DNA from 3 places in the Peribacillus sp. NPDC097895 genome. Region 2 is predicted to be linked to each of the others. Evidence: riboswitches for the same ligand, from Rfam matches in the RefSeq annotation. Region 2 holds a riboswitch; each other region holds the start of a gene.
The links. A riboswitch is a leader RNA that binds a small molecule or an ion and turns the genes downstream of it on or off. The one in region 2 is predicted to bind S-adenosylmethionine.
Positions count from the first base shown of each region.

Region 1 (10,292 bases), on a different contig from region 2:
CACTATTTGAAACTCGATGAAATAGGAAAATTTATTAAATGGATTTCCCCATAAATGAAAGCGCTTATGTAGAAAGGGATGAAATTAATGATACCAAAACAAGAAAACGACATCTTTCAGCATCCTCCAAAGCAAGAAGAACAAGAATTAAAGCGCGGTTTAAAATCTCGGCATTTAACGATGATTTCCATTGGAGGAGCTATTGGCACCGGGCTGTTTCTTAGCAGCGGGGCAGCTATCCATACAGCTGGGCCAGGCGGCGCATTACTTGCTTATGCTTTAGTTGGCGCAATGGTGTACTTCGTGATGACGAGCTTAGGGGAACTGGCCGCCTTTATGCCGACAAGCGGTTCATTCAGTACCTATGGAACGAAATTCGTCGATCCGGCATTTGGGTTTGCCTTGGGATGGACATACTGGTTCAATTGGTCGATGACCATAGCGGCAGAGTTGGCCGCTTCAACAATGATCATGAAATTTTGGTTTCCGAATAGTCCATCATTGTTATGGAGTTCCTCATTCCTGGTGCTCATTTTCCTATTAAACTATTTATCCGTTAAAGGATATGGTGAAGGAGAATACTGGTTTTCCTTCATAAAAGTAACAGCCATCGTTATTTTTATAATCGTTGGAATACTAATGATTGTCGGCATCATGGGTGGCGAAGCAGTAGGTTTTAAAAACTTCACAGTCGACGACGCGCCTTTCCCGGGTGGGTTCATGGGTGTCTTCATCGTGTTCATAGCTGCGGGCTTTTCTTTTCAAGGTACCGAAATTGTCGGTGTGGCAGCGGGTGAAAGTGAGGATCCTGCACGTAATATACCAAAGGCCATTAAAAGTGTCTTCTGGAGAATCTTGCTCTTTTACGTATTGGCAATCTTTGTTATAGGGCTGCTTATCCCTTATACGAACTCAAGTTTACAAGGGGATAACGTCATGGTAAGCCCATTCACGCTCATTTTTGAAAAGGCTGGAGTTGCCTTTGCCGCTTCGCTTATGAATGCAGTCATTTTGACAGCGGTATTATCAGCAGGTAACTCTAGTCTATATGCATCTACGCGTATGTTATATTCAATGGCAAAAGATGGGCAAGCACCACGTATTTTTGCAAGACTTAATAAACGCGGAGTACCGGTTGCAGGAATGGTGTTGACATGTTCCATCGGTATGCTAGCCTTTTTAGCTTCTATATTCGGTGATGGTAAAGTGTATATTTGGTTAATGAATGCCATTGGAATTACTGGATTTATCTTTTGGCTGGGCATTTCTATCAGCCATTATCGTTTCCGGAAGGCATACATCGCTCAGGGTCATTCATTGGAGAAGCTGCCATATAAAGCATTATGGTTCCCGATAGGACCGATCTTTGCCATTTTAATTGGTCTGATCGTCATCCTGTCCCAAAATATCCAAGCCTTTTTCTCAGACCAGATTGATTGGGGCAGTGTTATAGCTGCATACCTGGGAATCCCGCTTTTCCTTGGTCTATGGTTTGGCTATAAAATGATAAGAAAGACTAAGTTCGTTAAACTTGATGAAGTCGAGTTTGACTTTGACAAAAAATACGAATGAACAAGCTATAAGTAAAATCAGCCGGACAATGAGTTTTAAATTGTCCGGCTTTTATTTGTTTATCTTTAGGCTCATAAACAGAATCCAGGAGGATGATTCCTGGCTTTTTATTTTTTATAAATGGAAATTCATACAAATTTAATAGGGGATGTTATATGATAATCGTAATCTCTATGTAGCTAAATGGCATGCACAGAACAACGGGGAAAGCGTTAACTGCATGTGTATCCGATTGAATATTTCCAATGGAAAGGGAAGGTGCGCAGCTGATGACCTTATTGACTAATTTAAAAGTATTGGACTTTTCAACGTTATTGCCAGGCCCATTTGCCACTTTGATGCTAGCGGATTTAGGAGCGGACGTTTTGAGGGTAGAGAGGCCGGGAGCAAGTGATTCATGGGGTGTGAACCAATATCTTAACAGATCGAAGAAGTCGATCACACTTGATTTAAAACAATCAGAGTCCATCGAATCCGTAAAAAATCTAGTGAAGGACTACGATATCGTCATAGAACAATTCCGTCCAGGCATCATGGAACGCCTAGGACTGGGGTATGAGGCATTAAAACGGATCAATCCGAAATTGATTTACTGTTCCATCACGGGATTCGGCCAGACCGGTCCCTATAAGGACCGACCGGGCCATGATATCAATTATCTATCGATTGCAGGTTTATCAGGCTATTCCGGAACAAAAAGAGGCGGCCCTGCAAAAAACGGAACCCAAATAGCCGATCTTGCTGGAGGTTCACTGCATGCCGTTATCGGCATATTGTCTGCTGTCATTTACAGGGAGCGAACAGGGGAAGGCCAAGCCATCGACATCAGCATGACCGATTGCAGTTTTGCATTGAATGCCATATCAGCACCTCTGAATTTACAAGGGGACATGGAACTTGAGCCAGAGAAATTGATGTTAAACGGGGGATCTTTTTATGACTTTTACGAAACGAAAGATGGACGTTATTTTTCCGTTGGAAGTCTCGAGCCCCCATTTCGCAAAGCTTTATGTGAAGCCATCGGGGCACCGGAATTGTATGAACTGAGCATGGGCAGCGATGAAGAAAGCGGAATCCGATTCAAAACGTTCGTCCAACAAGCTTTCCTGGAAAAGGATTTCCATGAATGGCAGGAAATATTTGCTGACTTCGAGGCATGCGCAGAACCAGTGCTGACCTTTACCGAAGCGACCAACCATCCCCAATTGAAGGATAGGGGAATGATCGTCGAAGTACCTGACGGAAAAGGAAATGAACAGAAGCAAATTGCCTGCCCAATCAAAACATCGGTTTTCACCCCTGAATATAAACATGCGGGACTGAAGCCGGGACAAAGCAACGCAGAGATACTTCGTACCCTTAATGAAAAATAAGATCAAACAAGGCTATCACATTCCAATATTGGAGAGAGATAGCCTTGTTTTTGTATGAATCGGATTTTCGCAATAACGACGTAAATACCTCTGATGCGACAACATTTAGTAGGGCGAAATAAGTGGAAAGAGGACGAATTAAGTAGGAAGAAGATCGAATTAAGTGGGCGGAAGGCCGAATTAAAGGGAGGAAGGCCGAATTAAAGGGAGGAAGGTCGAATTAAGTAGGCGGAAGGCCGAATTAAAGGGAGGAAGGTCGAAATAAGTAAGAGGAAGGCCGAATTAAGTGGGCGGAAGGCCGAATTAAGTAGGCGGAAGGCCGAATTAAATTAAAAATGGCTAAATGGTTCTTAAATCGATGTTGAAAATCAATAAATAATGTTGTGAAAAATTACTAGTTATAACTAGTTTGGACTGGGTATTAGTGTATCATCCTTGTAAAAAGGTTCATAAGAAAATTTCTTTGATAAGGATGGTGGATTAAAATGTTTGGTCTCACTGATATCATTAAATTTCTATTTTCCTTTTTTTTGATTATGCCAATCGTTACGCTGATACATTTGAGCGGGCATATCTTCTTTGTGACGATTTTTGGAGGATCTGAAAAGAAAATCTTGATCGGTTGTGGTAATAAACTTTTCGCCTTTCGGAACATAGAGGTAAGGAAATATTATTTTTGGAATGGGACTTGCGAGTTCAGAGGATTGAAACATGATAATCGATTGACGAATATGCTGATTTATTTAGGGGGGGCTACCTTTAATTTAGTCAGTATGTTGATCATATATAGCTTAGTGTATCAGAATATCTTGGAAAGCTCGGTAATCTGGTATCAATTCATATATTTTTCCTTCTATGTAATGTTTTTCTCCTTATTTCCGATGTATTTTTCGGACGGGTCGCCTAGTGATGGGAAGGCCGCAGAATTGGTCTTGAAGAACAAGCTGGAAGATAGGGTGACCGATGATATATTTGTGAAGAAAGTGGATGATGAAGATAGCTGCAAGTAAAAAGGGGACGTGCTGATGGACGTTCTTTTTTTGTTGCTTTCAGCTTTAGGATCCATCATAAGGCTATTATATCGCCTTATGATGGATGTTTATATAACGTTCTAAGATTTTATGGACTCTACTATTTCACTGCTTGAGGATGAACTTGAAAGGACCAGAACAATGACCATGGCAATGGCAACGCCTGTTGCACCGATCCAGGTTATGGAAGAAAGGGATACTTGTTCTACAGCAACACCGCCAATTCCAGCACCGGCCGCCATGGCCAATTGCATCATCTACTGATTCAGACCGAGCATGACTCCTGATGATTCAGGCTCAAGGGTCGCTAAATGATATGGCTGTGTCGGCCCTGATGACCATGCTGCGAACGACCATAATGTAAGGATTATCAAAACGCCCATCAATGAATTCGTAACGATGGATAACATGATGATCATCACAATATGCAGCGCCATACCGCCAATTAGTGTAAATGATACACCCCATCGATCCATACTATATCCGCCAAACTTTGATCCGATCAGGCTGGCGATGCCGAATATAAGCAAAGCCGTGCTAAGTAGAGAGTCACTTATCCCTGATACGGATAGCAGGTAGGGGCTGCCGATTAGGTTGTTCGAATCCTGTAAATCAGTAATAATGTCGCCGCCTCGTCATTCCCAAACTTCTTTTGCTACATCAACGATGAATTTCAACTTCTCCCATTGTTGTTCTTCCGTAAGCTTGTTGCCATGATGGGTGGAAGCGAATCCGCATTGCGGGCTTAAGCATAGTTGTTCGAGGGGAACGAATTGTGAGGCCTCTTTAATGCGTGCCTTAACAGCTTCCTTGTCTTCAATTTCCCCATTTTTTGAAGTGACGACTCCCAGAACGACCCGGGCCCCGCCGTTTGGAATGTATTCCAATGGTTTAAAATCCCCTGAGCGGTTATCGTCATATTCCAAGAAGAATCCCTCTACTTTTTCTTTTGCCAATAATGTTGGGGCTATGCGTGCATAACTTCCTTCAAATGCCCACGTTGACTGGTAGTTTCCACGACATAAGTGTGTCGTGACGACCAAATCCTCGGGTTTTCCTTCCAATGCACCATTAATTACACGCAGTGCTAAATCGATTAATTGTTCTCTCGAATATTTTCCATCTTTGAACTGAAAATCTGGAGCTGAAAGTCTGGCAATATATACATCATCCAATTGAAGGTAACGCACACCTGCTTCATAAAAGGCTTTCAAAGCAGCTTGATACGCTTTAATGACATCATTTGCATAGTCCTCGATATCAGGATAGATGTCTTCATTATGAACACCGGCAGCAAACAATTGATTGGGACTGGGAATGGTTTGTTTGGCAACGGCACGTCCGTCCACTATTTTGTTCAATTCAATAAAGTCATGAATGAAGGGATGCTCGGGATTGAATGAAACCTTTCCTGTATTGCGAACATTATATCGCTCAGTTTGCACCCCATCGAATGTAAGACCTTTTTCAGTTACATATCCCTCGATGCCATTTAAATGTTCGAGGAAGTCAAAATGCCACCAAGTTCGTCTGAACTCCCCATCCGTCACGGCCTCTAATCCAACTTCAATTTGTTTATCGACAATCAATTCGATTTCTTCCGTTTCAACTTCACGAAGTCGCTCCGCCGAAATGGTACCTTCCTTCAATTGCTTTCTAGCTATATGTAAACGATCTGGTCTTAATAAACTTCCGACATGGTCCGCTCTAAATGGTGCTTTCGTTAATGTGATTGACATGTTGCATACCTTCTTCCCTTTGATAAAATAAACACCTCTTCTTAAAAATAAGAAGAGGTGTTGGCAACAAAGCTATTTACTCTTCTTATCTTCAAGTTTTACACTTCTGGAATTAGCACAGTACATGAAAAGTCTGTTGCTGAGGTATCAAAGGGCCAGTCCCTCCACCTCTCTGGATAAGAGTTGTCTATTAAATTAATTATGACTATACAGGGAGTTATGATAAAGGTCAAGGGTAGAGGCGGAAAATTTAGAATATAGCGATTATTCATAGTAGCTTTGCATGATGATTAACCACATTGGTGAACCTGGCATATGCTATAACCCACGCATGCGAGGTGGGTTATTGAAAGTCAGAGGGGGAAAGCCGGGATGAATACATTCGATCACTTTAATGTTTTTGGGAATGGTATACCGATAAAGGTAACTGCATCCATGCTAGAGAGAATTATAAACATGAAATCTAATGAGCAGAAAATAAAAGTCGAGATTACGCCAAAGCATATAGTGCTTTGGGGAACGACGGAAGTGAAAAAAATGATGTTTAAGAAAAATGTACCTTTCCGGATTACAATAAAACCGGTTCACGTTGATAATAGAACGATTTCATTTGAATTAGTGGAAATGAAACCTATTGATAGGAATTTCATTAATCATAAGATATTTAACAGACCGCCATTTTTTGAATTTGAAAATAGAATGATCAAAATGAATGTGAATGCTTGGAATATCGTGAGAAAAATCCCCGTGGGCACGATTAAATCGTATGAGCTTGTCGAAGGTGCATTGAAACTGAAAATCTCTTTATGATGAATCATCTTTAGGGGGATTTTACATACATTCTTCCCCGTACTGTATTGGGGATACCAGGTATGTTAGTGTAAGGATATGGTGACAAGTGATTCTTCGATAAGAAAAAATGTGTTTGATAAATCAAGCACTTTAAAATATACTAAAAAACTTAAAGTTTAGAGTTTTTCCGGGACATAAGGGGGAAAATGGATGGACCAGAAGATTTTGCCTGCCTCTGCAAGCATGAAGGATTTTGAAAGATTTCTAGATAGTTCCTATGAAATTGGTGTGTTTCTTGACTTGCATATTTCCCAATTGAAAAATGTAAGCATGATGGCCAAGCAGCATAATAAGAAAATGATTTATCATGTCGATTTAATCCATGGCATAAGAAGTGATGAATACGCGACAGAATTCATTTGTCAGGAGTATCACCCCTATGGGCTGATTTCGACAAAATCAAGCGTTATTTTGAAAGCGAAGCAAAAGGGAGTCATTGCCATCCAGCGAATCTTTTTAATAGACTCACATGCGCTGGAGAAAAGTTATAAGCTGGTACAGAAAACGAAGCCGGATTATATCGAAGTATTGCCGGGCGCAATGCCATGGATGATAAAAGAAGTGAAAGAACGATTACAAACTCCCATTTTTGCAGGTGGTCTTATACGGACTTCGGAAGAAGTCCTGAATGCCCTTGAAGCGGGAGCGTCCGCAATCACCACTTCCAAAACTGAATTGTGGGATATCGTCTAATAGGGTCAAAAGTCAAAAAAATTACAGAAAAAAGAATGAATCTTTCAGAAAATATTTGACAGCGTTTTCATAAACTAGTATATTTTGAATTACAAGTTAATACATGTGACGGAGATTAGGAGATTCACACCAGACATACTCATTTATTGAGGATAGTTCTGTTGTGAATCTCCTTTTATTTGTTGGTAAGGCATCATTCTATAAGAGGAGGGGTCATGTATGACTCCATTTTGGGGAGAAGTAGTAGGCACGATGATTTTAATTTTATTTGGTGCAGGTATTGGGGCAGGATCCTCCTTAAAGGGATCTTATGCCAAAGATGCTGGCTGGATTGTCATCACGATTGCATGGGGATTGGCTGTTACAATGGGTGTCTTTGCAGTAGGCTCCATAAGTGGAGCACATTTAAACCCGGCTGTTACAGTAGCATTGGCTATCAATGGAGATTTTCCTTGGGCTGATGTGCCAGGGTATATCGTGGCACAAATGATTGGGGCGATTATAGGCGCGACTCTAGTATTTTTGCATTATTTGCCTCACTGGAAAGCTACGGAGGATCCAGGTACAAAGCTTGGTGTGTTTTCAACCTCACCAGCTATCCCTCATACTTTTTCAAATCTTTTAAGTGAAATGATTGGTACATTCATCCTTGTTCTTGGCTTATTATTTATTGGAGCCGGCAAGTTTACAGAAGGTCTGAATCCATTTGCTGTCGGTTTATTGATTGTTGTTATCGGGATGTCGCTTGGAGGAACAACAGGCTACGCCATAAACCCTGCCCGTGACCTTGGACCTCGTATTGCTCACTTCCTTCTGCCTATACCGGGTAAGGGAAAATCGAATTGGGGCTATGCATGGATTCCGGTTGTTGGCCCGATTGTCGGTGGAGCGCTTGGAGCTGTCTTCTATAAAGCGGTGTTTTTAGGTGAAGTGACGACAATATTTTGGACTGTTCTAGGAGTAAGCCTGATAATATTGGTATTAGCATATGCTTTTGGAAAAAAGCAGTCACGTGAGTTAGAAATTAGCAACATTGCTAGTTAAAAATAAAAGGGGGGAAACGCATTATGGAAAAATATATCTTATCTTTAGATCAAGGAACAACAAGTTCGCGGGCGATTCTATTTAACGAAAAGGGGGAAATCGTACATTCTTCCCAGAAGGAATTCACTCAGTTTTTCCCGAAACCAGGCTGGGTCGAGCATAATGCAAATGAGATTTGGGGATCGATTCTAGCGGTCATTGCCGGTGTACTGTCTGAATCCGGTGTCAAGCCAGAGCAAATTGCCGGTATCGGGATTACTAATCAGCGTGAAACGGCAGTCGTTTGGGATAAGGAAACAGGAGCACCTGTTTATAATGCCATCGTATGGCAGTCCAGACAAACAAGTGAAATCTGTGACGATTTGAAGGGAAAGGGATTAAATGATCTATTCCGGGATAAAACGGGTTTGCTGATAGATGCTTATTTTTCAGGTACAAAAGTGAAATGGATCCTCGATAATGTGGAAGGTGCACGACAAAGAGCGGATGAAGGCAAGCTGTTATTCGGGACCATCGATACTTGGTTGATTTGGAAGCTTTCAGGAGGCAAGGCCCATGTAACGGATTATTCAAATGCATCACGGACACTGATGTACAATATCCATGAGCTGAAATGGGATGAGGAACTGCTGGAGATATTGACTGTACCAAAATCGATGCTGCCGGAAGTTAGGCCATCCTCTGAAGTGTACGCACGTACGATCGAATATCATTTCTTCGGTCAATCGATTCCGATTGCCGGAGCGGCTGGTGATCAGCAGGCAGCATTATTTGGCCAAGCCTGCTTTAATGAAGGAATGGCTAAAAATACGTATGGCACAGGCTGCTTCATGCTCATGAATACAGGTACAAAGGCTGTAAGTTCAGAGCACGGACTATTGACGACCCTTGCTTGGGGATTGAATGGGAAGGTTGAATATGCACTGGAAGGCAGTATATTCGTTGCTGGCTCGGCAATCCAATGGCTGCGAGATGGTTTGCGGATGCTTAATGACGCCAAGGACAGTGAAGCCTATGCAAAACGAGTGGAAAGTACGGATGGAGTATATGTAGTGCCGGCTTTTGTGGGTCTCGGGACTCCGTATTGGGACAGTGAAGTACGGGGAGCGGTTTTTGGTTTGACGCGCGGTACTTCCAAAGAACATTTCATTCGTGCAACACTAGAATCACTAGCGTACCAAACGAAGGATGTCCTTGATTCAATGGAGGCGGATTCAGGCATCGAGCTACAGACATTGAGAGTCGATGGCGGGGCAGTCAAGAATGATTTCTTAATGCAATTCCAAAGCGATTTATTGCGAGTGCCTGTCGAAAGACCAACCATAAATGAAACCACGGCACTAGGGGCTGCGTATTTAGCTGGACTGGCTGTTGGATATTGGAAGGATCAAGAAGAAATCTCCCGGCAATGGGCGGTAGACAAAACCTTTAACACATCCATGGAAGAGCATGATAGTGAAAAATTATATGAAGGCTGGAAAAAAGCTGTACATGCGGCAATGGCTTTTAAATAAAGGCTCTGGATAAACACTATATTGAACAAACAACTAAGACCACTTATAGTGGTCTTTTTTATGCAACTTCTTCAACTAAAGCCCCATTAACTCAAAAAAATTCTATTTTTCAAATCACTTTTAAAGCGCGCTCCTTATTACTCCAAACCTAAACCAAACTATGTTGTAGAATAATTAAGGGTTTACCTCTTTACCTTTCCTTCTTGTACATAATTTCTTATTTAAATATAGCCTGTGATTTACTGAATTTCATATGTATAGTTAGCTATAATATAATTTATTAGGGGGAGTGTTGTCCTTGTTTATAAAACTTACAAAAGACCAACAGCAATTAATGATTTCTGACATTCAATATTTTTTTTCACAAGAAAGAGATGAAGAAATAACCGAATTTGCTGCAGAAAGAGTATTAGATTTCGTTAAGGAGTCGCTTGCTCCTCATTTCTATAACGCCGCTGTCTTGGATGTTAAACA
Region 1 is NZ_JBNNSH010000003.1:28,723-39,014, reverse strand. It holds gene ACQKMH_RS16450 (amino acid permease) at 88-1,572, shown strand; gene ACQKMH_RS16445 (CaiB/BaiF CoA transferase family protein) at 1,842-2,945, shown strand; gene ACQKMH_RS16440 (hypothetical protein) at 3,431-3,955, shown strand; partial or broken gene ACQKMH_RS16435 (MFS transporter) at 4,057-4,560, opposite strand; gene ACQKMH_RS16430 (5-methyltetrahydropteroyltriglutamate--homocysteine S-methyltransferase) at 4,612-5,715, opposite strand; SAM riboswitch class I at 5,798-5,898, opposite strand; gene ACQKMH_RS16425 (hypothetical protein) at 6,088-6,525, shown strand; gene ACQKMH_RS16420 (glycerol-3-phosphate responsive antiterminator) at 6,718-7,260, shown strand; gene ACQKMH_RS16415 (MIP/aquaporin family protein) at 7,480-8,304, shown strand; gene glpK (glycerol kinase GlpK) at 8,328-9,818, shown strand; gene ACQKMH_RS16405 (DUF2164 domain-containing protein) at 10,117-10,292, shown strand, end outside.
Region 1: it holds a riboswitch for S-adenosylmethionine, as region 2 does, so the genes downstream of both, ACQKMH_RS16430 (5-methyltetrahydropteroyltriglutamate--homocysteine S-methyltransferase) here and ACQKMH_RS14395 (methionine ABC transporter ATP-binding protein) in region 2, are expected to answer to the same signal.

Region 2 (10,292 bases):
CATACACTAAGTGAAAAAAAAGTAGAAGAAATCACCCACGGTACAGCTGGACCAATATATGGTGAATATTATGGTCCACTAAAATCATTGAGCGAAAAAGCAGCTGAAAAAGAGCTACCGGGGAAAGTCTTGTCAATTCGTGCTGGCCAAATAGTAGGTCCATATGATTACACCGACCGATTGCCATATTGGCTTAAAAGAATAGCGGAAGGGGGAGAAATTTTATCCCCGGGACGCCCAGGTCGTCCAATCCAAATTATCGATGTAAGGGATTTAGCTCAATGGATCATACAAATGATAGAAAAAAGTATAACAGGTGCATTTAACGCCGTTGGACCCAATTACACTCTAACTATGGGACAGTTACTTGAAGAATGCAAAAAGGTAACAAGAAGTGGTGCTACCTTTACATGGGTATCTGAAAAGTTTTTATTGGAAAATAAAGTAGAGCCGTGGGGAGAAATGCCTTTATGGATACCAGAGGAATTCCCTTTACCAGGAGCTAAGGAACCCTTGAATGGATTTTTGGCTGTCGATAACAAAAAGGCGATCAATAATGGACTATCCTTCCGTCCTCTTTCAGAAACCCTCGAAGATATTTGGGATTGGGAAAAGAATCGTTCAGGATCTGCTGAAAGAAAAACTGGCATTCATAGACAACATGAAAGTGATCTCCTTCGATTGTGGAAACAGACAGTTGGTTAAAACCTTCTTTTATTCTAAAGAAGTTATGATTCAACCCCTTAACCTCCAGAAGGTATTAAAAAAGCGATGGGGTAAAAATTAACTGCTCTATAATGAATAGTGGATACTATGTTTAATATAAGCCCCTCCTGTTTGTCTTTTTATTCAACAATCTAGCCATTTAATGGAATAAGAATTTAGAATAATATACGAATGTAAGTGGATTTTTTTAATGTGAAAATCTATCAGACGATGATAAAGTAAATCTGATTTCGAAGAAGGAATTCTATAGGAGCCGTGAGACAAAATATAAAGATGAATGTATTAGACAAGAGTAAAAGGGTGAGGGATATTAGTCATGTTTAATATCCCTCACCCTTTATGCTTTCGAACAAGGATAGTTTTTGCCTTGCTGAAAGAATTTATTAAAAGTAGTTTTGAGGATTTTTTAATGCACTTGCAATTTTCCTAATTCCTTCTTCAATTCGATGGGCGTCAACATTTGAAACATTCAACTTCAAAATCCGTTCGTGGTAAAAGTCATCTAAATAATTTCTTTCAACTGAATCCAGATATATGCCTTCTTCATGCAAATGATAAACAAATGATTTCATATTCACACGCTTGGGCAGCACAATATGACTATGCATTACAATTTCTGCTGATGATTCGTACGTAGATAAATGATCCTGTATGGATTGATGCAGAATTTTCGCACGTGTATGATAGATGTTACTGACTTTTGTTTTATTATGTTCAAACATACCATTTTTCAAATAGAGATATAATGCGGCTTGTGAAATCATAGAGCTGTCGATATCCGTTGTCATTTTGTATTTTTGAAAAATGTCAATAATTGAAGGAGGAAGAACTGCAAATCCAACTCTTAACCCAGGAAACATAATTTTTGAAAAACTTTTTAAATAGATGACTTTATCGTGGTAATCATCAGCAAAAAGAGGGTCGTTCTTCGGATTGTATTCAAAATCTGCTAAATAATCATCTTCTAAAATGTATACATTATATTGGTCTGCTAATTTTAAAATAGCCTCTTTTTCTTTTTTACCGTATGTAGATCCTAAAGGATTATGGAAGCGTGGCATTGTATAAAAAAATTTAATATCTTCTTCATGAAATATTTGTTCTAGTCGACCTAAATCAATACCTTTCTCGGTACGTTGAATCCCTATTGCTGGCAGCTGTAAGGTTTTTAGCAGATCCATATATAAATGATAGCTAGGTTGCTCAACTAGAATGGTGGAACGATTATTTGGAAAGGGCATCATACTTACTAAAGAAAGAGCCTGTTGAACACCTGTAGTGATGAAAATCTGTTCGTTATGCGTGAATACTTGGTAAGATTCTAACAGTTTTTTAGCTTCTGCTATGAGTGGCGGCCAACCTTTTGGCGTTCCGTAACGAAATAGTTCTTCTTGATAGGTATCAATTGCTTTATTTATGCAGTGTTGAAATTCTTTATAAGGAAATGCATGCCAAGTAGGAGATGCGCTTGCAAAGTCAATTATGTCAGTGGGCAATGGGGTTTTGAAGACGTGATTATCCACAACATAATAACCACTTTTCGGTAGGGAATAAATAATATGTTGCTCCTCCAATTTTTTTAAAGTGGTCAATACCGTGCTTTTACTACAAGAATATTGTTGTGTTAAATTTCGAATGGATGGTAATTTTGCACCGGTCGAAAATTTACCAGACTGAATTTGCAACAGGAGAGATTGATAGATTGATTCATATTTAAGCATCATAAACCTCCTTGCACATCTGTATCGGTACAGATGTGTATTTTTTATATCGTAAAGGTTATTATTTTCTCTTAAGATAAGGGTACCGGCCGGATCAATTTAAGGGGGGAATCGAAATGATTGAAAATAGAAATGCATATATCGCAGTAACCATCTATGCAATCATTATCGGATTGTCATTTATGTTTGTTAAAGTGACATTAACGGTTGCAACACCGTTAGATACATTGGCTCATCGGTTTACCATTGCATGGATCGCTGCCACAGTGTTGTTCGTGTTAAAAAAAGAATCGATCAAAGTAACAAAAAAAGATGTACTGCGGATTGCCTTGTTAGCCATCTTATATCCGACACTCTTTTTTGCTTTTCAAGTATTTGGGTTAGTGCATACATCTTCATCGGAAGCCGGTATTATTCAAGCAACAATACCAATTTTTACATTGATTTTTGCAAGTATCATTTTAAAGGAAACATCTACACGTAGTCAAAAAATAGCGATTGGCTTATCTGTACTCGGTGTGATGTATATTATGTACATGAACGGGGCAGGGGACACAAATACAAGTCTCTTCGGGGCTGGTTTAATTTTACTTTCAGCACTTACCGCCTCACTATACAACGTATTTGCCAGAAGGTTAACACAACGCTATTCGTTATTCACAGTCACATATATCATGACCTTGTTTGGGTTTATAGCTTTTAATGGACTGGCACTGACAAATCATGTAATGAATGGAACAGTCGATCAATTTATGCAACCTTTTGGACACGGGAATTTTGTTCTTGCCATTTTATATTTAGGTATCCTATCGTCTTTAGGAACGTCCTATCTTTCCAACTATGCTTTATCAAAAATAGACGCATCGAAAATGAGTGTTTTCAGTAATTTTGCTACGCTCATTACCATTTTAGCAGGGGTCATTTTTTTAAAAGAGGAATTTCATTTATACCACATAGCAGGATCAATTATCATTATCATCGGTGTTGTTGGTACAAACTATTTTAGTGCAAGGGGCAAATCAAATAAAAAAATTTAGTCTCTTGCTAATCATAAGCTTCATTTGGGGATCTCAATATTTCTTCGTGGAATGAGTAACGAATGATGTAGGTTCCATTTCGTTGTCTGCTTTGAAAGCACTGATCGGTGCAATTTGCTTATCAGTGATAAGTCTGTTCCAATCAAAGAAAAACTACACAACCAATACAAAAAAAATTTTTTGGATTGCTAGTATTGTCCTATTGCCAATGGTATTCCTTTTTGAAAAGCCATTACAAAGCGATATCAATAATTAACAAATAATGTATATTATCTTTTTAGGTATATTCCATGCAGGAATTGTCTATATGCTGTATACTCTCTTAATTCAAGAAGAGGGAGCATTATTTGCCTCTTTTAGCAACTATATTAGCCCGGTTATTGGTGTAATTTTAGGCTATATTATTTTAAAAGATCCATTATTTTTGCAGCATAAGATTGGCATATTAATCATTCTTTTAGCACTTTTGTTTTCGAATCCTGATATTTTTAGAAAATGGGCTAGAAAGGATAATTAATAGAGAATATCCTTGTGTATAATGTGCTTTTGTTCTATAAAAAATCTCTAAACTAAAGTTAATCGGAACAGAAAATAATCTTAAATATTTAAAATTAGGATATTCAACAATCTGGCGCGATTGTTGAACAAGAAGTAAAAGGGTGATACATATTATACATGACTAATATGTATCACCCTTTATTTTTTATGACTTTTTACGATTTAGGTCTTGATAAGGAGATTCCCCATCGTTTTTTTAGTTCATGGATTTGCTTGCATGGTTTGTAAGGATTTCAAGGTTTTCCATGGCGGCTGTCACTTTTTCCTGGCTAATATCAGGGAATAGAAGATGAATGCCTTCCCCTTCTTGGACAGAGATGGCTGCAATTTGTTGAAGTTCCGCTCTGTCTTCAATCTTCAGACCTATATCAGATAATGTCATCGGCAGTTTAAGTGACTTGTATAATGGCAGTAAATGTTGGATTTCTGAGAATTTCCCTTCTAACATTAGCTGGACTAAAATGCCATATGCCACTTTTTCCCCGTGAAGCAAATGATGTGTTTGCGTGATGGAAGTCATGCCATTATGAATGGAGTGGGCACCGGCAATACGCAGGAACTGGTCACCGAAGCCACCAACTAGACCGCTTGTGACGATATTCGTTTCAATCACATGCTTTAGTGCATCTGTCCATTTACCCTTTTTTAAATCTTCGAGGGCTTCCTCGCCATATGTCAATAAAACTTCCTGGCATTGCCTTGCGGCTATGTGCGCCAATTCAATACAGACAGACTTGGTGGCTAGTTTTTCCACGAGTGCATTGCCTTCATACCATTTCGCCAATGTATCACCGATTCCAGCCCGTAAATAGGCAATGGGGGAATCCAATAGTATTCCTGGCTCGATAAGTAACATCCAGGCGCTTCTTTCATGAATGTCATAACGAACATATGAACCATCATTATCATATATGACACTTAGAGGTGTCCATGCAGCGCAGGTGGAAGCCAGAGTTGGAATGAGGATGATATCCTTATGAATCGAGTTTCCGGCCGATTTGGCGAGGTCGAGCAGCTTACCGCCGCCGATGCCGATTATTGCATCCACACCTAATTGAAGAGCAGCCTTCCTGACGCGTTCAATTTCTGAGTCACTGCATTCCCCACTGTATGTGAAGAAGGCGGTTTCAATATTTATTAATGAAGGAAAAAAGGGTTGAGCAGCTTTCCATGATTTTTCTCCATGAATAATGAGTACTTTGCTTATGTTCCCTTTACTCAGTTTTGCTTCCAGGGTGTCAAGAATATTTGCCCTGCAGGCATAATAGGCGGGGCCGCTGCGGACTTCCAGTAGGGTATTCATATTTATTCTCCTTAATGTTTAGGCCTGTTCCCAGAAAAGGGAAACAGGCCTCGAATATTGTGGTTTATTGATCACTTCATCCAAGCTGGTTTTCCGAAACCGGTAAATTTGCTATCAATCACTTTTTCAAATTCGTCGGATTCTACTACGGATTTTATATCCTTGGCAAATTGAGCGTCAACATCCTTTGTATTCACTGCGACAACGTTTCGATACATATCCGGCATATTTTCTAAAACAAGGGCATCCTGGAGTTCCATTTTCGCTGCAAGAGCGAAGTTGCCTGGTACCGCAGATAGGTCAACACTGTCTGTTGCCCGTGGCAATTGAGCGGATTCCAATGGCTTGAATTGGATGTTTTTTGGATTTTTCGTTACATCTTTTTCAGATATTTTTAAAGGATCGACATTTGGATCGACTTCAATTAGCTTTTCATCCACCAGTACTTTTAGTGCACGTGCGAGGTTTACTGGATCATTAGGCACTGCCAGGGATGCACCGTCTTTAATTTCTTTCAGTGTTTTATATTTGTTTGAGTATATCCCCATTGGTGCTGTAGGAACTATGATAAGGTCAGAAAGCTCTAAATCATTTTCTTTAGCGAAGTTATCCATATACACTTTATGCTGGAATAGGTTGGCATCGATCGAGTTGTTGCCAAGTGACTTATTCGGCTGGATATAGTCGGTGAATTCAACGATTTCTATTTTGTACCCGAGATCTTCCAAACCTGGTTTGATGGCTTCTTTAACCATGTCGGCGTAGGGCCCGGTAGTCGCCCCAATCTTCAATTCTTTTTTGTCTTCTGTTTTTGGTGATGCATCATCGCTTCCGCAAGCTGCCAAGCCAAGAGCGAGTGCACAGACTGATAATAATGAAGCTATTTTCTTCAAATGAAATTCCTCCTGAAATGTATTGAATCATTGAAAAAATGAGTGATTCTATCGTTTGTTCACTAAGTATGAAGCTTTGTCACCGACCATTTGAATGATTTGTACAAGGCAGATCAACACGACGATTGTCGTGATCATGACTGTGTTGTCATAACGGTAATATCCGTACCGGATGGCCAGATCCCCGATTCCCCCTCCGCCGATTGTCCCTGCCATTGCTGAGTAACCGATAAGTGAAATGGTCGTTAATGTAAGCCCTTGAATGATTCCCGGTCTTGCCTCTGGAAGAAGTACATCCTTAATGATCATCCATGGAGTGGCACCCACGGCAATGGCAGCTTCAATCACTCCTTTGTCTATTTCACGCAATGCCGATTCAACGATCCTTGCAAAAAAAGGTATCGCGGATACGGATAGGGAAACAGATGCCGCTTTTGGCCCAATCGTTGATCCAGTTAGCAGATCCGTTAAAGGAAGAAGAGCCACCAAGAGAATGATGAAAGGGATTGAACGGACTATATTGACTGCAAAGCCGAGAGATCGATTCACGACGATATTTTCAAAAAATAAATTCCTGGTCGTCGTAAACAGTAACACGCCAAGTGGCAAACCGATAAGAAGGGCTATCGCAAGGGAAATGCCGACCATATAAATCGTTTCAATAAAGGCTTTATTAAGATCCGGTAAAATATTGACGATGGATTCAAGCAGTGACATGTTTTAACACCTCCACAGAGCTGGAACGACTCTTTATATATTCCAATGCCGAATGAATTTGTTCGGCTTCACCAATTAATTCAATGATCAAGATCCCAAATGGGATATCCTGAATATACTCAATCTTACCGTGCAAGATATTACCCTTTACTGAATGGGATTGGAGAGTATCCGAAAGAATCGATTCACCGGCGGTTTGCCCTTCGAATTGAATTTTGATGATCGTTCCTTTACTCTCTTCAACCAAATGTGAGGGAAGTTCGAAATCCAGGACACTGCTAATGAATTGCTTCGTTAACTCCTCTTTAGGCTGTGAAAAGATCTCATATACGGAACCCTCTTCTATTACGCGGCCATCCTGCATGACGGCTACTCGGTGGCATAGTTCTTTGACCACTTCCATTTCATGTGTAATCAGCACGATGGTGATCCCTAGCTCCCGACTTATCTTTTTTAATAACTGTAAAATCGCTTTAGTCGTTGTAGGATCCAGGGCTGAAGTCGCTTCATCACATAATAGTACAGTAGGGTCATTGGCTAGAGCGCGTGCGATGCCTACCCGTTGCTTCTGGCCACCGCTAAGCTGGGCCGGGTAGGCATCTTTTTTATCACTGAGCCCAACGATCTCCAAAAGTTCCAATACACGTAACCTGATGGCAGCCTTCGATTGGCGTGCAGCCTTCAACGCGAAAGCAACATTTTCAAAAACGGTTTTGGAACTGACCAAAGAAAAGTGTTGAAATATCATTCCGATTTTTTGACGTTGTTTACGAAGCTCTTTGCTTGATAAAGTGGTTAAGTCAATCCCGTCAATGATGATATTTCCTCCTGTCGGACGTTCAAGCAAATTCAAGCAGCGGAGTAATGAGCTTTTTCCGGCTCCGCTGTAGCCGACAATTCCGTACACTTCCCCTTTTTGAATGGTCAAAGATACGTTATCCACTCCGATAACTCGGTTTTTTTTCGAGATGTATTCCTTTCGGACCGAACGGATTTCAATCATGAACCTTCCCCCTTAAACATAAAAAAACTGTCTCCATTATTCTGAAAGAGGCAGCGAAATTATATCTCGTCTTATCTTTCAGAATGCAATCATTCTGCAGGAAGTGGCACCGTTCCCGATCGGGGCGGTTGCCGGACATCACAGGGCCTGATCCCTCCGTCACTCTTGATAAGTAAATTATTATTATTTTGGAATATTTCAAGTTTTTTAATATAATCTATATTATTTGTTAATTTATCCATTGTCAATCGATTCTGTAATTTTAGAATAATTTTTTTGCCTGACCAAATGGTTATGATGCCATTTTCATATCTTTCCTTCCAGGTGGATTATTCCATTATTTCCTTGTCAAATGTGTAAAGAGATAATACATTTATTGTAATAATGTGAAAAAGATAAACTATTTTTACAATGATGGGGGAGGCAATGCATGATAGAAATCAAGACGGTAAATGATGTGGTTTGTGTGCACGGGACTCCAAGTGGGATCAAATCGGGGATGAGTGTCTATGTCTTTGTAACGGATGGTCTATTGATTGATACGGGCGCACAGATATTGTTGGAAGAACTTATTCCATTCTATGAGACTGCCGATTTCGATTTAGTGGCCCTTACGCATTATCATGAGGACCATACGGGGGGAGCAGCCTGGATAAAGGAACATAAACAGGTCCCGATATTTATTCATCCGATGTCGGTCGATGTTTGTGCGAGGGATGCTGAATATCCTGAATATCGCAAAAAATTTTGGGGGAAGAGAGACGCATTTAAAGCTGAGCCGCTAGGGAAGACCATTCATTCCCGTACCCAAACGTGGGAGCCGATTTTTACTCCTGGTCATGCAAAAGACCATATGGTGTTTTTGAATCACAGTAATGGCATGCTCTTTTCAGGTGATCTTTTCGTAACACCAAAAACAAAGCTTGTCCTAAGGGAAGAGTCAGTCCCGGTCATCATCGATTCCATAAAAAGATTACTCCAATATGACTTTAAGGATGTTTTTTGCTGTCATGCGGGGCATGTTCCCGAAGGAAAGGAAATGTTTCGAAAAAAACTGGATTATTTGGAAAACCTACGTGGTGAAATTTTGCGTTTACATGATCAAGGACTGACCGTTCATGAAATACAGCAAGTCGTTTTACCGAATCGCTATCCCCTTATCGAGAGATCTGACCATGAATGGGATTCGGAGCATATCATTACATCGATTTTAAACGAAAATGTTTTGAGTGCGAGGGAGAATGGGACTATTTGAATGCTATCCGTTTAACTGTCCGACTGCATGTTTTCTATTTGTCATTCAAGAACTTGAATGACTTATAAAAGTCGGATTTTATGTAGGGGGAATGCAGTGCAAGCATATTTTCTTGATACGGAGATGAACGGGATAAAGGGGCGGGTTCTCCATAAGAGAACCCACCATCGTTAGTTGTTGACATTGGGATCGGTTTCATCATAAAAATCATGTGCTTCCTCGATGTTTCGAAGATTAGCGACTTCATATACATTTCCGCCTGCCATTCCTTCATTGATGATACGGTCAATATCCAGGTAAACGGAGTCCTTGCCATCATATTCGGTATCTTTCAAAAATGTCATTTTTTCTTTATCCAAAATAAATCCCTCCTAACCTTTTCATTAGTTTTAGGCAAAGGAGGTTTTTTTATTCTGTTTAGGGATTTCATGAATGTAAAAGGGTGGGTTCATTCATTCATTCATATACATGGAAGACCATTAAGTCATGGATCATGCTTTTGAGTTTGGTTTCATCTGTTTCGGAAGGCGGGTTGGCTGTCCACTCGATGGATCCATCTTTATGATACAAAGCTTGGACTACCTGTTTGTTGAAGAAAAAGGAAATTTTCCATCCTGGCAGATTCTTATGCAGTGGTGCCCATTGAAAATGAGTGATCATATGTATTACCTCCATATATGCTGTCTCTCATTTAATTATAATGGAAAACGGCAGCTGGAGGTGTTATTTTATTGTCAGGTTGGAAAAAGTTAATTCAATGAAAAGATTTTTTAAATGTAAAAGCCGGTTGGCTTCAATTTCCTCTTCATCGAATTGCATGGGCTTTGAGTTCACTTCGTATATGAAGAGCGAGCCCGATTCATCTTCGCCTATATCAATGGAAAACTCTCCAAGAAATCCGATTTTTTTTGAAAGAATCTCTCCGCATTTTTGAGCAATATTCGCCAAGTTTAGATCCAAACTTCTTGATTGGAGGCTTTGATAGGGGAAAAGCTTACCCCCTCTCGGAGTGTGGGTAGTGATTTCCTGTGTTTGTGACATCCTTACAGCTTTGCCAGTCACATTATAAAATCCCTTTT
Region 2 is NZ_JBNNSH010000002.1:619,695-629,986, reverse strand. It holds gene ACQKMH_RS14430 (SDR family oxidoreductase) at 1-705, shown strand, start outside; gene ACQKMH_RS14425 (PLP-dependent aminotransferase family protein) at 1,110-2,447, opposite strand; gene ACQKMH_RS14420 (DMT family transporter) at 2,564-3,484, shown strand; gene ACQKMH_RS14415 (EamA family transporter) at 3,747-4,001, shown strand; gene ACQKMH_RS14410 (iron-containing alcohol dehydrogenase family protein) at 4,239-5,345, opposite strand; gene ACQKMH_RS14405 (MetQ/NlpA family ABC transporter substrate-binding protein) at 5,417-6,238, opposite strand; gene ACQKMH_RS14400 (methionine ABC transporter permease) at 6,287-6,955, opposite strand; gene ACQKMH_RS14395 (methionine ABC transporter ATP-binding protein) at 6,942-7,958, opposite strand; SAM riboswitch class I at 8,027-8,133, opposite strand; gene ACQKMH_RS14390 (MBL fold metallo-hydrolase) at 8,389-9,213, shown strand; gene ACQKMH_RS14385 (hypothetical protein) at 9,384-9,572, opposite strand; gene ACQKMH_RS14380 (YheE family protein) at 9,670-9,873, opposite strand; gene ACQKMH_RS14375 (YheC/YheD family protein) at 9,937-10,292, opposite strand, start outside.

Region 3 (10,292 bases), on a different contig from region 2:
CATAAGCAGTGTGTCACGGGAAAGTTGAGATCTGTTCCCATCGAAATGTAATTGAAATCCGGTTTGTTGCGAGCAGCATAACTGAACCTGAATAAAGATACCAAAAAGAACAGGTTGCTTCATTCCTGTTCTTTTTGTTTTCATTTTATGACTATTTACGAGCATCCCTTCTTCTTACACACCTTAAAAAAGTTTTCTATTAAAATTGGCTATGAGGACACGACCTCAGATGGTCGCCACTTTCTTGAAATCTCTTCAATATGATGAGGTGCCGTTCTGCAGCATCCTCCAATTAAACGGGCCCCTGCATGGTGCCATTCTTCAGATTTCAGGTCGAGGCTGTTACATGATTCTTGGCCATGCCAAGTTTTAGTTTCTGGATTATAGGTTTCACCAGAATTAGGATAAACAATTATTGGCTTTTGTGTGTTTGCACTCAACAACTTGATGGCTTCCGTGATACCTGATACTGGGGCACAGTTAATGCCAATTGCTGCAATTTGCTCACTGCTCTCAAACAATCTCGCACACTCCTCCAGGGAGGTACCGTCACTTATCTCTTTCTCATTTTTCAAAGAAAATGATAGCCAAGCATACACATCTGGATAATCTTTCAATAATGAATCCAATACTTTTGCTTCTTGCAGGGAAGGAATCGTTTCAAATGCTAGGAGATCAGCTCCTGATTCAATTAAAGCAGATATTCTTGAGCGATGAAAATACGCTAAAGTTTCATCTGAAACACCATAGTTCCCTACATACTCTGAACCATCTGCAAGGAAAGCCCCATAAGGTCCAACGGATGCAGCGACCAATGGCTTAGGTCTAATCGTTTGATTTTCTTCCTTCCAAAACTCATCCCTTGCTCTTCTGGCAAGTAACACCGTTTTCTTTATTAACTCCAAAGCCTCTTTTTCTTGTATTCCACGGAGGGCGAAACCTTCAACAGTAGCTTGGTAGCTTGCCGTTATCGCACAGTCTGCTCCAGCACGAAAATAGTCAGAGTGAACCTGATAAATCACTTCTGGATTTTCAATTAATACACGCGCGGACCACAGGGGATCATCCAAATCACACCCATGCCTTTCAAGCTCTGTAGCTAGAGCTCCGTCCAAAATCATGACTGAATGATCTCGTAAAATAGCATCAATCGGATTCATTTTATTCTTCATGGCCTACTCCTCTTTTCTTTATAGTTTGTGTTAGATAATAACTTCCAAAGCAAAACAAAATAAATGGAATACCACAATATAGTGCAATTCGTTGTGTAGGATCAAATGCTATTCCTATACAAGAAGCAAGACATAGCATGAAGGAAACGATTGGTACGAGTGGATATAATGGTGTACGATAAGCCAAATCATTTACTGAATTTCCTTCTTTTATATATCGTCTGCGAAATAGAAGCTGTGACGCGCTAATACTCATCCAAACTACAACCACGGCTAGTCCCGAAATGGATACCAGTACTATGTATACAGTATCCGGAGCAATAATACTCGAGAACAGGGCCAAACCACCGCCCAACATACTGAAAATGACCGCATATATCGGAACACCCCGTTTTGTCAATTTTGCAAATATTGGTGATATAGTTTTTTTATCCGCAAGTGACCAAAGCATTCTGGATGAGGCATATAGTCCTGAATTTGCAGCAGACAAAATGGCCGTTAATATAACAAAGTTCATAATATCCGCTGCATATGGCACTCCAATCCGTTCAAGAACTGCTACAAAAGGGCTCTCTAATACGCTTGCATCCGAAATAGGCAATAATGCGGATAATACGACGATGGTTCCTACAAAAAAAATAATTAATCTCCATAATGTCATACGGATTGCCTTTGGTATCGTTTTTTCTGGATTAACCGTTTCTCCAGCTGCAATTCCGATTAATTCAGTTCCAGAAAATGCAAAATTCACCGCAAGCATCGTCATTAGAATGGCAAATGCCCCATTAGGAAATAATCCTGCATGTGTAAAATTGGAAAACAACGGAGCTGATTGCGAATGATTGACGGGGATAAAACCTAGCATTGCCGCAGCTCCTAACATAATAAATATCACAATCGCAAATACCTTTATAGAGGCAAACCAGAATTCGGATTCAGCAAAAAACTTAACAGTCCACGCATTTAAGACAAAAACCAAAATGGCAAATAAAGCGCTCCATATCCAGACATTGATTGAGGGAAACCATCGCTGCATCAACAATCCTGCAGCCGTGAATTCCGAACCCAGTGCGACAGTCCAAGTTAGCCAGTACAACCAGGCTACTGTATATCCTGTCCCTGGTCCTATGTATTTCGCTGCATAGCTATGAAACGCACCTGTCTCGGGCATTTGTACTGCCAGCTCACCTAAAGATAACATGACTAGATAGACCACTAATGCTCCAATCAGATACGAAAGGATTGTACCAAACGGGCCAGCCTGTTGAATCGTATAACCCGAACTTAAGAATAAACCAGTTCCAATCACCCCGCCAAGCGATAGCATTATTATATGACGTGCTTGCATTTCCCTTTGAAAATCATGCTTCCTTTTGTTTTCCATTCCTACTCTCCTCTATCTTGCATCCAGAAAAAACGAAAACGCACTCTAAAAAAGAGTGCGTTACTGACAAATAAAAACGTTCGGTCTTATCTATCAAGGTTTCACCCCCTGGAATTAGCACAGTGTCCTTGAAGACCTGTTGCTGAGGTTTCATAGGGCCAGTCCCTCCACCTCTCTGGATAAGAAATTATTTTTTTATAACTCTATCAACCTATGAAAAAATTGTCAAGTTTTGTTTTGGATAATTCAGACTTCCTTTAAATTCCTACAAGTCTGATTCCCTGGCATAGAAATGAAAGGATTGCTTGTTTTAGCACAGTCGTTCACCATATTTGATTGGTGATAATACTAACCGGGAATATTTTTTTTGTTTTAAGAAAAATGGCGACATCTTAAAAAATGTCACCACTTTCTTTCTTATTCCTTAAGGACGTTCTATTTCAAATAATTCCCCTAGTTTGGTATAAGTATGACCTGCTAATCTTGCTACAGGTTTTAGCCCATTCTGGTCAATTCGGCCATTATGGTAAATATCTTGCTCTATATGATAGCAGACTATTTTTCCTATCAATAAATCACAACCAGGTTTATTCTTGGAACCTGCCAATGGTATCGCATGCTCTAATATACATTCAAAGCGTATCTTCGCTTCTTGCAATCCTGGTACGGATACCTTATCACTAACTGCCGGCGTGAAATTAGTAAGTCCCAATTCACTTTCGTCCGGTGGGAGTTCCTTGGCCGTTCTATTTGCATCAGCAACATTGTTTTCATCTGTGATATGAACAACGAATTCACCCGATTGAATGGCATTTCGGGCTGTATCCTTTGAAACGCCTTCTTTCCGTTGAATAGAAATGGAAATCATCGGAGGATTGGAACTGACGATATTAAAAAAACTGAACGGCGCTATATTGATTGTACCGGTTTCGGATTGTGTCGTAACAAGGGCTATAGGTCTCGGTATTATGCTTCCAGTCAAAAACTTATAATTTTCCCGTTCAGTCAGACTTTCAGGATTAACTGAAATCATCTTCATTCCCTCTTTCATTCTTATAAAAATTTCTGTTGAAACCATGAACCTGCTGCCTCAACCTCTGAACGTGTTAACTGATGACCATAATTTTCCCAGCGAACATCCACTGTAGCACCAGCTTGCAGTAATAGTTGATTGAGTTCTTCCGTTTCTTCTGCCGGGCAAATCGGATCGTTTTTACCTGCAGCAATAAAAACAGGTATATCCGAGAGGGAAGGCAATGCAAGCCCGCGCCTAGGCACCATTGGATGATGAAGTATCGCTCCTTGTAATGCCCCTTCGAAATGGAACATCAAACTTGCCGCTATATTGGCACCATTAGAATAACCTAATGCTACCACTTTGTCACGATCAAAGTCATATTTTCCGGACGCTAAGCCCAAGAATTCATAAAGCTCTTTCGTACGGAAGATCAAATCTTCTTCATCAAAAACCCCTTCAGATAACCGGCGGAAATATCGAGGCATTCCGTTTTCAAGTACATTTCCCCGTACGCTCAATACGGATGAACCCGGTGAAACCATTTCCGCTAACGGCAAGAGATCTGTTTCCGTTCCTCCCGTACCATGTAAAAGCAAAAGTAACGGTGCCTCCGGATTACTTCCTTTTTGAAAAATATGCTTCATCATTTATCCTCCTCTAGTACTCTCGGCACTGCCGGCAGTAACGTTTTCTCCATGATTCCCCTTTTTTCTTCCAGCCATGCCGGCAGCATTAATTTACTACCCATCGTTTCCTTTGTTTCATCATGAGCAAATCCAGGTGGATCTGTGGCAACTTCAAAGAGAATGCCTCCATCCTCCCTGAAATAAATGGCATCGAAGTATTGACGGTCTTTAAAGGGTGTCACACCATATCCATGGTTACCGATATGCTCTCTCCACTCTTTATGATCTTCATTATCGATTGCACGCCAAGCAAGATGATGGACAGTTCCGACTCCGATTTTCCCATTTGGCAAAACTGATTTTTTAACATCTATCAAATTTCCGATATCCGAAGTGGATTTAAAGCGGATGAAATCGCCCTCTTCCCCCATCTTTTGCAGGCCCATCACTTCTTCTAATAGTTCCATCGTTTTGATCGGTTTTGACGTCAATAATACGGCACCGCCGAATCCCTTTACCGCCCTATCTGCTGGTACACCGCCAAATGACCATGCGCTATTTTTACCTTCTTTACGCTCAACCAATTCAAGTTGCAAACCATGGGGATCTTGAAATTCGAGATATTCCTCACCGAAACGTGAAACCTTTTCAAAGTCTACGTTAAATTTATCCAAACGCGTTTCCCAGAAACCCATTGAACCTTCCGGAACGGCATATGTCGTTACCCCCACTTGTCCAGAGCCAATTGTTCCTTTGTATGCCCCAGGCCAAGGGAAGAAAGTGATAATTGTGCCCGGTGAACCTGATTCATCTCCGAAATATAAATGGTAGGTGCCTGGATCATCAAAATTAACGGTTTTCTTCACCATACGCATCCCTAATACTCCAGCATAAAAATCCACATTCTCTTGAGGATTACCTACAATGGCTGTTATATGATGTATTCCCGCATTTTGCTTTTGCATACCGATTACTCCCTTTCCCGTTGATTAATTTGTAGATTTTGTATTCAATGGTTTTAAATTGGATTCAATATCCTTCCTTTTCGATTCTAAAAAAGGTGGCAGGGCAAGGTTCTCACCTAGGTGCTGCTCCGCTTCATCCACAGCAAAACCAGGTCCATCAGTAGCTAGTTCGAATAATATGCCATTCGCCTCCCTAAAATAGAGTGAACGAAAATAAAAACGGTCCACATATCCAGAGTTCACGTAATTCGATTCACTAATTTTCTCTATCCATTTTCTCAGTTCCTCTTCATTTTCCACCCGGAAGGCAACATGGTGTACTCCGCCCCTCCCCAACCGTTCTCGAGGTATGTCATTCCTTTCTTCAACATGGACTTCCGCCCCTGTTCCTCCCTCACCTGTCTCATATACGACAATCGGATTTTGCCCTCTAATGGAGGATGGGTATGTGCCTGACTTCCTGAACCCTAATACCTCAGTAAGAACGCTTTCTGTCTGTTCAATATTGGGTACAGTAAGTTTTACTGGTCCTAATCCAAGGATGGAAAACTCTTGTGGTACCGGGCTCCTATCCCAGGGCAATCCTCCTTGAACGCCATTATTATCCCGATCGGAAACCAGAAGAAGCCTTTGCCCTTCAGGATCTTTAAAAGAAAGCACCTTCCGTTGAAAACGGGTCGATACTTCATCATGCTCAACATTGAATTCCTCAAATCGTTGTTTCCAAAATCCAAGTGCTTCATCATCCCTCACCCTTAAAGAAATTTCTGAAATACTATTGTTTCCCTCATGAGTACGGGCAGCATTGGGAATTTCAAAAAACGTCAATTCCGTACCAGGTGAACCAATTTGGTCTCCATAAAATAAGTGATACACACGAACATCATCTTGATTCACCGTTTTTTTGATTAATCGCATCCCTAGGACCTTCGTGTAGAATTCAAAGTTGTTTCCCGCTCGAGCTGTAATCGCCGAAACATGATGTAATCCTTTTAATTCCATCCGTACCCCTCCTATCTTTTTAAATCTCCCCAGTCAGAGAGAAATTACTCTTTGAATAATATCTCGAATTCAAGATATATACCTAAGCGAATAATACTTTCAATACAGATATCTTGATTTAAAGATAAATGATAGTGATTTATTTGTCAACCATTACATTCAAATATTTCAACCGTATCCACTTATAATAAAAAAAATAAAAACAGGTCAAAATAAGTCGGTATAATGAATGGAGGTGTGATTTATGGCAAAAGATTTCCTAAGCGCAATTGAAGATAGACGATCTTATTATTCCCTTAGCAAGGAACGTGTTGTCCCTAATAAAAGGATTAAAGAAGTTATCGATCATGCCGTTCAATATTCCCCTTCCGCTTTCAACTCCCAAAGTGCAAGAGTAATTGTTTTAACTGGTCAAAGCCACGACAAATTATGGGATATCACGAAAGAAATATTACGAAAAACAGTTGAAAACAAAGATTTTGAAAAAACGGAAGAAAAAATGAAGTCATTTAAGAATGGTTATGGTACGGTTTTATTCTTTGAAGACCAGGCTATTATAGATAGGCTTCAAGAACAGTTCAAAACATATTCCAAAAACTTTCCGATTTGGTCGAACCAATCGTCTGCCATTTTACAATTTGTCGTATGGACTTCATTGGAAATTGAGGGGTTTGGTGCAAGTCTTCAGCATTATAATCCCTTAATTGATGACGAAGTGAAAAAGACATGGGACATATCTCGCAACTGGAAACTGATTGCCCAAATGCCCTTTGGAAAACCGACCGCAGAACCTGGAGATAAAGACTTCTCACCACTGGAAGAACGAGTGAAATATTTTCAATAATACAATAGGGTTGGCTCATCATACCGAGCCAACCCTTTACGATATTACACTTTAATAATCCTGAAATGTTGCAATAAACCTGCAAATACCGATGAAGCAATTCCTATATATTCTCCAACAGGACTGAGTTTGATATACTCACTGTCATTCAAGACGTTCATTTCACACCCCCCTAAAGCACTATTGAATGGGTGAAGATCGCTTTGGCAGCCATTCCTTCAAATAATATGGGAGTCCACCCGAGTATTGTTTAGCAGCATGTCCACTTTTCAGTAGGATATATGTCTTATCCTTACATGTTAAATGCTCCATGACTGGATAAATCAATTCCTGAGGGACCAATCGATCATGCTTACTTGCTATGACCAAAACATTAGCATCAATTTTTGATAGCTTCGCTTTTTTCCCCCTAACCTTAAAACCCCCATTAACCAAGCGATTTTTTATCAAAAGGTCTTTGGTTATCTGTTTTGCAGCAGCTCCGGATAATGGCACATGCCCATTGGTCCACGCATTGAATCGGCGCCAATTTTGTACGTATTCCTCATCATCCGCTTGGTTCAATAAAGATAAATAGGGTGATATATAGATAGGGGATGTCATTAAGCGGATTCCATATTTAACTGCACTGGCTGGAATCGTTTGATAAATATCAATCGTATCGTCAAAATCCGCGGTACCTTCTTTTATGGCTTCCTGCCATTGATCAAAAAATGGCGAGGCACTAAAATCTATCGGTGTAACGGAGAGAATTAAATTCTTGACCGGCTCGTCTGCCATGGCAGCATATATTGCGGCTATTGTACCGCCAAGGCAAAATCCCATAACAGTAATTTCTGATGCTCCGGAGTGTCGTAGTGCACGCTGCACTCCTTTTTGAATATAATCGACGATATAATCTTCGATCGATATTTCACCATCCTCATAACCCGGGCTTCCGAAATCAAGCAAATATACATCAAAGCCTGCATTTACAAAGGATTCTATTAAACTATTTCCAGGTGCCAAGTCAAGAATCAAAGGAGTGTTAATTAGTGAATAAATAAGAAAAACCGGCACATCGTATTTTTTTTGTTCCGACGGATAATACCAGAGAGTAGACTTGTTTTTTTTCCACACCTCTATTTTCGGTGTCAATCCCATTTCAGGCATGGGCTGATTGGGAATATCCAAAAAATGTTTCCATTTAGGTATTGCATCGGATTGATTTTTTGGCATTTTCCGTTTAGACATTTGAATTCCCCTGTCCAAAAGATTTAAACTCAGGTAAACGTGCACTTAACAATAAAGAGTCATTTAAAAATTCCGATATTCTTTTTTTAGTCCCTTCCTTTTCATTGGATTGCCATCTCGATTTCCTTTTCTTGCCGCTAGATGAATTGTTACTTCGGATATTACCATTTCCCTCAAGCGTAGATAGAAGCTCTTCAATCCTGTCAATTTTTTCTTCGAGCTGAATGACTAATTTAGCAACACTTGCTACGTCTTTTTTTGTTGGGTAATTCATAATGATAGACATTCTTTCCGAGGCTTCGTGCATCCTATTTACTTTCGGAACTTGCATTTGTGCATTGTCACTTACTGCTTCTATTAATTCACGATTATTTAGCAAATCTTTGATTTTACCATTTAGCTGTTGTTCTCTTTGTGCGCCAAGCAGTTTTAGCGTCTTATAAAAATTTGAGTTTGCCGCCATATTCATCTTCCTTTCTTCTCCGTTTATACTAATGCCGATACTCCCCCGTCAATGATTAAAACATGACCAACCATATAGTCTGAAGCTTGTGAGCCCAAAAATACGGCGGCTCCTTTTAAATCATCTTCATTGCCAAACCGGCGAGCGGGGGTATTACCTAGAATGTCATAGTTGGATTTTTCAAGAATTCCCTTTGTGATCTTTGTCGGAAAAAAGCCTGGTGCTATTGCATTTACTTGGATGCCGTATCTAGCGAGTTTAACCCCTAAATCCTTGGTCATTGTAATGACAGCACCCTTACTTGTGTTATAAGCTATCGTATCCAATAGTTCAGGAAACGTCCCGCCAAGACCTGTCACCGATGCAATATTTATGATTTTCCCGGAATTTTGCTGTATCATGACCTTCGCAACAGCCTGAGAAAACAAGAATGTGCCTGTAACATTTACATTCAATACTTTTTCCCACTTATCCCTAGGAAGATCCAAGAATGGACCTGACCAGGACGTGCCGCTATTATTGACAAGAATATCAATCGTACCGAATTGAGCAATCGTTTCCTGTACCACAAGTTCAATGTCACCCTCATCAGTAATATCACATTCAAGGGCCAGGGCTTTTACACCCAATGATCGCAAGTGTTCACATACCTCTTTACATACAGGAAGATTTCTTGAGGCAATGACGATATTAGCTCCAGCCTCAGCATACGCCATGGCAATCTGCTTTCCCAGCCCCCTGCCGCCACCGGTAATGATAGCCGTCTTATTAGTTAAATCGAACATATTACTCAATGTAGTCAACTTTTCAGCCCTTCCATAATGAATTATTATTTATATAGAACCATCTATATTATTATAGAAAAGCCTATCCAATATGGTGCTTAAAATAGCCTAATGCCTTAGCCTTTTGTTTCACTAGCCTTTCTCCTAAATAAAAAATTACATTTCCATTGGATTGCCTTGTGATTTAGAGCAAAAACGAATACTAAACTTGTTTTATCGTATACACTAAAAGAATAGTAAGGAGGTTTATAAAATGACGATACATCACTTTCATTTAACCGCGGAATGGCCAGGAGGGAGAAATGATATCGGTACGATCCATTCGGGAAATCTTCAAACACACATAAGCATTCCTCCCGAAATGGAGGGACCAGGGATCGGCACCAATCCCGATGAAATGCTGCTTGGGGCCGCCTCCACGTGCTATATCATTACCTTTGCTGCCATGTTAGAGCGAAGCCATATAGAAAAAGCCAGCTTGACCATGCAATCGGAAGCTTTAGTGGATGTTACGAATGGTGTATTCACCTATAAAAAAATCATTCATCGCCCAACACTTGTATTGGCTTCGGATACATCTGAAAAAGTGATTGAAAAAGCGAGGAAACTCGCAGAAAAGGCTGAAACTTCATGTATGATTTCCAGGGCGATCAAAGGAAATGTAATTGTGGAATTGAACGCAACAATTTCCTTAGCGCAGCAGACCTGAAAGAAGAAAAGGTGCCTAATCCGGTATAGGGTTAGGCACCTTTTGTACTATTGAATTTCGTTCACTTTATTTTCAACCTTTTGGCATACCT
Region 3 is NZ_JBNNSH010000001.1:1,707,169-1,717,460, reverse strand. It holds gene mmuM (homocysteine S-methyltransferase) at 210-1,172, opposite strand; gene mmuP (S-methylmethionine permease) at 1,162-2,556, opposite strand; SAM riboswitch class I at 2,640-2,742, opposite strand; gene ACQKMH_RS08285 (flavin reductase family protein) at 2,981-3,589, opposite strand; gene ACQKMH_RS08280 (alpha/beta hydrolase) at 3,610-4,218, opposite strand; gene ACQKMH_RS08275 (ring-cleaving dioxygenase) at 4,218-5,165, opposite strand; gene ACQKMH_RS08270 (ring-cleaving dioxygenase) at 5,190-6,167, opposite strand; gene ACQKMH_RS08265 (nitroreductase family protein) at 6,412-7,011, shown strand; gene ACQKMH_RS08260 (alpha/beta fold hydrolase) at 7,192-8,244, opposite strand; gene ACQKMH_RS08255 (hypothetical protein) at 8,237-8,713, opposite strand; gene ACQKMH_RS08250 (SDR family oxidoreductase) at 8,731-9,492, opposite strand; gene ACQKMH_RS08245 (OsmC family protein) at 9,746-10,201, shown strand; gene ACQKMH_RS08240 (YkuS family protein) at 10,249-10,292, opposite strand, start outside.
Region 3: it holds a riboswitch for S-adenosylmethionine, as region 2 does, so the genes downstream of both, mmuP (S-methylmethionine permease) here and ACQKMH_RS14395 (methionine ABC transporter ATP-binding protein) in region 2, are expected to answer to the same signal.